2 regions of the Photobacterium swingsii genome follow, and region 1 is predicted to be linked to the other one. Evidence: predicted binding sites of a transcription regulator. Region 1 holds the regulator's gene; the other holds the start of a gene.
The links. Region 1 encodes MetJ, which represses methionine synthesis genes. Its sites were predicted from a motif close to TTAGACNTNTANANGTCTAA; they were not measured.
Positions count from the first base shown of each region.

Region 2: the regulator MetJ is predicted to act here: its motif matches at 2,642-2,661, upstream of metE (5-methyltetrahydropteroyltriglutamate--homocysteine S-methyltransferase).

Region 1 covers NZ_AP024852.1:224,005-228,435, forward strand. The annotation lists gene OCU77_RS01045 (cation-translocating P-type ATPase) at 1-723, shown strand, start outside; gene OCU77_RS01050 (hypothetical protein) at 792-1,955, shown strand; gene metJ (met regulon transcriptional regulator MetJ) at 2,138-2,455, opposite strand; gene OCU77_RS01060 (O-succinylhomoserine (thiol)-lyase) at 2,726-3,892, shown strand; gene OCU77_RS01065 (bifunctional aspartate kinase/homoserine dehydrogenase II) at 3,893-4,431, shown strand, end outside.
Region 2 covers NZ_AP024852.1:2,443,997-2,448,427, forward strand. The annotation lists gene OCU77_RS11180 (CHASE domain-containing protein) at 1-117, opposite strand, end outside; gene metE (5-methyltetrahydropteroyltriglutamate--homocysteine S-methyltransferase) at 301-2,628, opposite strand; gene metR (HTH-type transcriptional regulator MetR) at 2,862-3,773, shown strand; gene OCU77_RS11195 (DUF4250 domain-containing protein) at 3,860-4,048, opposite strand; gene OCU77_RS11200 (PEP-CTERM sorting domain-containing protein) at 4,268-4,431, shown strand, end outside.

The sequences.
Region 1 (4,431 bases):
TCGGTGGCGAAGGACTCTGGTGATTTGATATTGCTGGATGATAACTTCAGCACCATAGTCAAAGCCGTGCGCCAAGGTCGTCAGATCTTCGATAACTTACGCAAGTTTATTCGTCAGGCATTGACAGCCAATGTGGGTGAAGTGGCGGTGATCTTGATTGCCTTTCTGATGATGGGGCCAGAGACTATCTTGCCGCTGACACCACTGATGATTTTGTGGATCAACTTGGTCTCTGATGGTTTACCAGCCTTGGCATTGGGGGTTGAGCCAGAAGAAAAAGACGTGATGTCACGTAAACCGCGCAAGCGTAACGAAGGCTTCTTTGGTGACAACTTGGGCGCCAAGATAGTGATCCGTGGTTTAGCACTGGGTGGCATGAGTTACGTAGCATTTAGCTGGGCGTTGAATGCGGGTCATAGCGCGCAGTATGCACAGACGGTTGCTTTCGCCATGCTGATCTTTGCACAACTGTGGCACTTATTTGATTCGCGTAGCTTTACAACGCTATACCGCAAAAATCCATTCACCAATAAGTACCTACTAGGCGCAGTAGCCTTGTCTGCAACCCTATCACTGAGCGTGATGTACACAGGCTTAGGTCAAATGATCTTTAATACCGAAGCACTGTCGTTTGGTCACCTAATGACTGTGATTATTGCGGCATCTGTACCGACATTCTTACTGTCGGGTATCAAAGAAATAACGAAAGTGAAATTCGTCTAACCCAACTGTCAGCCCTCTTTTTAGGGGGCTGACCCTTCGACGAGCAATGTAATACAAGAGGTTATGACGTGAAAAAAATCATTCTATATTCCGCATTACTGTTGGTGGGGCTAGTGTGCTCACAACTGCTACCATCATTCATTGCCGGCTACGGCCAACTGCAACCCACCATTATGGTGCTGACCATGTCAGCGCTGGCCTACATCATGATCAATGTTGGTCGTGAATTTGAAATTGATAAGAACAACTTAAAACAATACCGCTGGGATTACGTGGTCGCAATGACAACGGCAACCTTCCCGTGGATTGGCGTTGTGCTGTATTTCATTTTTGTCCTTATGCCAGCAGAGATGTGGAGTAATGTCGACGCGTGGACAGAGACCTTAGTGATTGGCCGCTTTGCTGCGCCAACGTCTGCGGGTGTACTGTTTGCGATGTTAGCTGCCGCGGGATTAGGGGCGACCTGGATGTTTAGTAAAGCGCGTGTATTAGCCATCTTTGATGATCTCGATACCGTGCTCTTGATGATCCCTTTATCAATTTTAGTGGTGGGCTGGCAGCCTGCATTAGGTGTCACTTTAGTCTTAATGTTTGGCTTATTAGCGCTGGGTTATCGCTATTTACACCTTTGGTCTATTCCATCGTCAGCGGGTGCTGTGATGGGCTATTCCGTCATTATTGCGTTGCTGTGTGAGTTGTTTTATTTACGCAGTGGCGTCCATTTCGAAGTCTTGCTACCCGCTTTCGTGTTGGGGTGCATGATGAAATCGCAACATGAATCCGCCGCCGATCAACAAGTATCAAGCTTTGTGGCTGGTGTGTTTATGATGTTGGTTGGTCTGAGCTTGCCGCAAATCTTTGGGGGAGTAGCAACCTCCTCATCAGAGAGCATCACAGTGGCAATGCCAGCAATGTCGTTAGCTGAAATTACTTACCACGTGTTGATCATTTCTGTGATTGCCAATATCGGCAAGATGTTCCCACTGTTCTGTTACCGCAAAGAAGCCACGTTGAAAGAGCGTTTAGCGTTGTCGATCAGCATGTGGCCGCGCGGTGAAGTAGGTGCAGGTGTGTTGATGATAAGCATAGGTTATGGCTTTGGTGGCCCTATTGTCACGATCAGCATGCTGTCGCTGGCGCTGAACTTAGTGCTAACCGGTGTGTTCATCATGGTGGTGAGAAAACTTATTTTGAGTGAGAAACAGCAAGGAGAGAGTTATGAAAAAGCGTGAACTTAAGATACTTGGAATCGTTATTACTATTTTTCTTTTGACGCTGGTTGTAGGGCGAACCGCGTAAAAGAGCTGATAAAGTAAAAGCTACCATTAATTAGATAACGAAGTAGCGTGTTTCCTTATTTACTGACTGTGATTCCAAAGTTGTCATCACAGTCAGTTTTTTGTTGGTTATCAACTTACTCGTTGATGTCTTCGTAAGTAATTCCCATCGCATCCATCAAAGCTTTCGCTTCTGCCGGTAAGTCATCAGGACGGTCTTTACGAATATCGTCATCCGTTGGTAACGGTTGGCCGGTATAAGCATGCAAAAATGCTTCGCACAGTAATTCACTATTGGTCGCATGGCGCAGGTTATTTACCTGACGACGTGTACGTTCATCAGTCAGAATTTTTAAGACTTTTAATGGAATTGACACCGTAATTTTTTTTACTTGTTCGTTTTTCTTACCGTGTTCCGCGTATGGACTGATGTACTCGCCATTCCACTCTGCCATGTTTTACCTTCTCAGCGTTGTTGTTTTTACCGCCGCTCAGGTTATTTCATGCCATGACTATACTGAGAAAACCTCAGAGAATATGGGGTCATACGAAATAACTGCGAGTAGGGCAGTGAGTCATAATTAAAGTTTGGGTGAATTTTAGCGATATTTACCGCCATAAGCAAAGACATATAGACGTCTAGAAGTGTTGACGTCCCAGTTTTATATGGTTAATGTTGGTGAAGGAATTTTATTCGGCATTAAACCGAAACAAGGAAGGTTAATATGAGTGACAAGAAACTTGCCACTATTGCAGTTCGTACCGGCATTGAATCCGATTCTCAGCACCACGCTGTTGTCCCACCTATCTATCTCACATCTACGTACAGTTTTCCACAGCTGGGTGAGGTACCGCAATTCGATTACTCCCGCTCTGGTAACCCAAGTCGCAATATGTTGGCCGATGCACTGACAGAATTAGAAGGTGGTGCGGGTGGTGTTGTGACAAGTTGTGGAACGGCAGCGATTAACCTTCTTGTTTCTGCGATATTAGGCCCAGACGATCTGATTATAGCGCCGCATGACTGCTATGGCGGCACTTACCGACTATTTAATACCCGTGCCAACAAAGGTGACTTCAAGGTTGAGTTTGTTGATCAATCTGATCCTCTGGCGTTTGCCGCTGCGCTGGCTCGACAACCGAAAATTATTTGGGTGGAAACCCCCTCCAACCCCTTACTTCGCGTGATTGACGTAGAAGCTTTGTGTCAGCAAGCCAAAGCCGCAGGGGCGCTGGTGGCCGTAGATAACACCTTCCTTTCACCAGTCTTGCAGCAACCTATCGCATTAGGAGCAGATTTTGTGGTGCACTCGACGACCAAGTACATCAATGGCCATTCTGATGTCGTCGGCGGTATTCTGATTTCTGCTGATGCCGAGCAGGCTGAGAACATTGCATGGTGGGCTAACTGTATTGGTGCAACAGGCGCACCTTTTGATGCATACCTGACCCTAAGGGGCTTACGTACGTTAGTGCCACGGATGAAGATGCACGAAGAAAATGGGGCGCAGGTGCTGGCTTTCTTACAAAACCACCCCCAAGTTGCGGCTATTTATCACCCAAGTTTGCCGGATCATCCAGGCCACGACATCGCGAAGCGTCAACAGAAAGGGTTTGGTTCTATGATTAGTTTTGAGTTGGCGGGGAGTTTCCAACAACTTGAGGTGTTCGTGAAAGCGCTGAAATGTTTCTCGCTTGCGGAATCTTTGGGGGGAACTGAAAGCTTGATAGCCCATCCATCGAGCATGACACACCGTGCGATGTCAGATGAAGCGCAAGCCGAAGCGGGTATCAATACGGCATTATTGCGTCTATCGGTAGGGCTGGAAGATCCTACCGATCTTGTAGCCGATCTTGCACAAGCCTTTCAGCAAGCTGTCGAGGTAGGATAAATGAGCCAAGTACAAGCACGTCAATTACATAAGTTTGGCGGCAGTAGTCTAGCAGATGCTGAGTGCTATCGCCGCGTTGCAACGATTTTGCAAGAGTACTCGGCAGCCGAAGATCTGATTGTGGTCTCTGCGGCGGGTAAAACAACCAACCGTCTCATAGAATGGTTAGCCTTGCTGGCAAAAGACGGTCGTCATGCGCATGAAGTGTTGCAGGAGCTACGTCAGTATCAGCAAGATTTAATCACGGATTTATTGCCTGAACTCGCCGCTGACGAATTGCAAACTCAGCTTCACCTTGAGTTGAGTGCCTTATCGGCATTGAGTGAATTAGACCTTGATGAGGCGACTCGTGCCAAGGTGTTAGGGCACGGTGAACTGTGGTCTGCACGGCTACTTGCCGCTGTGCTTAATGCGAGTGCTTTACCGGCTTGTTCACTCGATTCTCGCCAGTTTTTACGGGCTGAACTTGCCGCACAACCTGAAGTCGATTGCGCGGCTTCACGGCCATTACTGCAACAACAACTGGTGCAGCATAGCCA
Region 2 (4,431 bases), 1.6 Mb from region 1:
AAATTCACGCTCGATGTTTTTTGTTTCTACCTGATAGAACAACCAAAAGAACACGCTGGATATTATGACCCCCATGATAGCTGAAATTAAGGTTATTCTGTAAAGTCGCTTTCCCATTGGAACCCTTTTTATTCATTTATCTTTCCATTGTTAGAACAAAAAAAATGTATTACCAGTCCCATGTTTCTGTTTTTTGCTATCACTAGCACTTTTCTTTTACTAATAAATAAAAAAGACGCACAATAAGTGCGTCTTTTAAACTTAAGGCCACGATAGTAAATAACCTTTATAATCGCGGAGTTAAACCGCTTTTGCTTGCCATTGTTTCCGTAAGGTTTTAGCAGCTGTTACTAGATTTTTCAGTGCAGCTTCTGTCTCTTCCCAGTTACGAGTTTTCAAGCCACAGTCTGGGTTAATCCATAAGCGTTCTGCAGGGATCAGTCCTTCAGCCTTTTCAACTAAGTGAATAATTTGCTCAACTGATGGGATATTTGGTGAGTGAATATCGTAAACACCAGGACCAATTTCATTTGGATAAGCAAACTCTTCAAATGCTTTTAACAATTCCATGTCTGAACGCGATGTTTCAATCGTAATCACATCCGCATCTAGCGCAGCAACAGACTGAATAATGTGGTTAAATTCGCTATAACACATGTGCGTATGAATTTGCGTCTCAGGTTCAGCACTAGCCGCTGAAATCTTGAAAGCATTCACTGCCCAGTCTAGATATGTTTGCCACTGGCTCGCTTTCAGTGGTAGACCTTCACGTATCGCTGGCTCATCTATTTGAATAATATTAATTCCAGCTTGTTGAAGATCGGACACCTCATCACGCAACGCTAAGGCAATCTGATTGGCAATTTGTTCACGGGTGAGATCTTCACGTGGGAAAGTCCAACCTAAAATAGTGACAGGGCCTGTCAGCATGCCTTTTACTGGCTTCTCGGTTAACGATTGTGCATACGTTGCCCAGTCAACTGTCATTGGTTGTGCTCGATAAATATCTGACACTATTACTGCAGGTTTAACACAGCGAGAACCGTAGCTTTGTACCCAACCAAAGCGGGTTACAGCAAACCCTTCGAGCAATTCTGCAAAGTATTCCACCATGTCGTTACGTTCAGCTTCACCATGGACGAAGACATCGAGATCCAACGCTTCTTGACGCGCTATCGCATCAGCAATATGTCCTTTCAATGCAGTATTATAATCCGCCTCTGTCAGTCGCCCTGCTTTGAAATCTCGACGCTGTGTACGAATTTCATTAGTTTGTGGGAACGAACCAATCGTCGTCGTCGGCAATAGCGGTAATCCCAAAGCTTTACGCTGCTGGCGAGCACGTTCACTATACGGCGCTTTGCGCTCAGCCAACGCTGCGGTAATTGCATTTGTGCGTTGACGAACATCTGCATTGTTTACGCGCTCGCTGGTTACACGGGCTTTAATCGGTGCGCTATATTTATCACATTCAGCTTTTGCAATGGCATCACCATCAAGTGCATGTGCAAGCAAGGTGACTTCACGGCATTTTTGTTTAGCGAATGACAGCCACTGACGGACCTCAGGTTCAATCTCGGTTTCTAAATCCAAATCAATTGGGCTATGCAGTAAAGAACAGGAGCTGGCCACCCATAGGCGCTCACCTAATGCTGCTTTAACAGGTGCTAAGCGCTCAAGTTGCGCTGATAAATCGGCACGCCATACATTACGACCATTGACGACACCAGCTGATAGCACCCAAGAGGATGGAAGCTTTGCCACCACATCGTTCAACTGTTCAGGCGATGCTGATAAATCTAGATGCAGACCATCAATATTCAGTTCAACAATTTTATCCAGATGGTGCGTAATATTGTCGAAGTAGGTTGTTAGCAGTAATTTGGTATCACCTTTTAAAACTTGGTAAGCCAATTTAAATGAATCGGACCATGCTTTAGGTAATTCAAGTGCCAACACAGGTTCATCAATTTGTACCCACTCGACGCCAAGCCCTGATAGCTTATTGAGGATTTGTTGGTACGCTGTGAGCAAACGCGGCAATAAAGATAAACGATCAAAACCTTCTTCTTTTTCTTTACCTAGCCATAAGTAAGAGACAGGGCCTAGCAGAACAGGCTTTACATCGTGACCCGCTTTTTTCGCTTCAGCCACTTCTTCAAAGAGCTGTTGCCAGCTGACATTGAATTCATCCTCCTTGGTAAACTCAGGCACAATATAGTGGTAATTCGTATTAAACCACTTTGTCATATCTGATGCGGCACACGCACAGCCCGTTGGTGCTTTACCACGTCCCACACGGAACAGGGTATCTAAATCGGGGAAGCCATTATTATGGCGCTGTGGAATATGACCTAAAAGCATGCTAGTACCTAGCACATGATCATACCAAGCAAAGTCACCCACGGTTACATAATCCAAGCCAGCACCCACTTGGTCACTCCAGTGGCGATGACGCAGTAAGCTACCAACTTCTTTTAATTCATTCTGATCAATCTCACCACGCCAATACTTTTCAAGTGCAAATTTCAATTCACGCTGAGAGCCAATACGAGGGTAACCAAGAATGTGCGTTACTGTTTTTGCTGCATCTTTTGCTGCTGGCGTTACTGTTGAGTTCGTTGTCATTATTCTAATTCCTTCAGAAGTCTGGATATCTAAACAATGCCGTACCCACTCAATTTCGACAATCTCGAATCACTCACATTCAAATTGAATAAAATTCATAATCAACCACAAGCATAATGCAATGCATTCATATTGAGCCGCACCATATATAGCCATCTGGATGTTTACACTTCTATAAAATACAGTTACATTGAATTTGATTAATTTATTCAAACGGATATTGAAGAAAGCTAATGATCGAGATAAAGCATCTCCGCACCCTATCGGTGTTACGCGATACAGGCTCGTTAACTGCGACCGCGAATACGCTTTGCTTAACGCAATCGGCTCTGTCACATCAGCTGAAAGATTTAGAACAACGCTTAGGCGGACAACTTTTTTTGCGTAAAACTCGTCCTGTTCGCTTCACCCCTGAAGGCGATATTCTGTTAAAGCTGGCTGATGAAATATTTCCTCGTATTACCAAGGCTGAACACGCTCTCGCCAATTTAAAAGAAGATGCCCATGGCCGATTACACATGGCAATTGACTGCCATTCTTGTTTTCAATGGCTCATGCCCGCGTTGAAGGAATACCAGATCCATTGGCCTTCAGTATCACTGGACTTTTCCTCCGGATTTGGCTTCGAGCCCATACCTGCGTTAACCAGTGGCGAATTAGACTTGGTGATTACGTCAGATATCCAGCCTCGTAACGAAGTGCACTACGAGCCCCTGTTCGATTTTGAAATGCGCTTGGTCGTTTCGCCACAATCGCCATTAGCCGATAAAGATTTTATCGAACCAGAAGACATTCTTGACCAAACCATGCTGAGCTACCCTGTTCAAAAAAATCGACTGGATGTGGTGAGACACTTTCTACAACCAGCCAATATAGAACCGAAGAGATGGAAACAAGCAGATAATACCCTGATGTTGGTACAGATGGTGTCGGCAGATCTCGGGGTCGCTGCGTTGCCTAACTGGGCGATTCATGATTTTTCACGGCAGGGATTGATCGTCAGTAAACCGTTAGGCAAGGGATTATGGCGACGCTTGTATGCGGCTATTCGCGCATCAGAAAACCAACGCCATTACTTGCAGGCTTTTTTTGCGACAGCCAGACAGCAGTGCCAGACGCATTTAGAAGGAATAAAAGCTGCGTAATCAACAATAAAGCCTCTACTGTTCTTCTGTTTACTTAACACAAGAACAAGAGAGGCTTTTGCCCATTATCTTCATTAGCGCTTTAACTATTTAAACTGATTATTAATCGGATCGTATTGAAAACCCAACTCCGCCATTTTTTCCATCAGTTCATCGTTATCGAGTTCATAACGGCTTAGTAACTCATCAACTGAGTTGCATTCTAAGCGCAGTTTTTCGTTCACAATGCCAAGCACTATGTGCCCATCCAGCTTGAGCAGATTATTAATTTCCATACTTCCTCCACCCCTTGTCTCAGAATCAAACTCACTTTAAGGGTAGTGAGTTTTAAATGGTTCGCCAAATAAAGCAGAGGCTCAACTGTCAGCATATCTTACACCGCTAGATGCTCAGCTATTACAGACCAAATATAAAACGATATAAATCAAACAGATAAATTAATGGCACACTACATGCTTAGTTTATATCAATATCAATTATTAAAGGTAAGACTGATGAATTTATTCACTAAATTTTTATTAATAAGCTGTACTCTATTATCTAGCACAGCTCACTCTGTCACAATTACTACCTTTACTGACAGCGCCTTATGGGAAGCAGCTGTCAGTTCTTATTCCCAAGAAGATTTTGAAATGTCACCCTCTGTCACAGCATCACA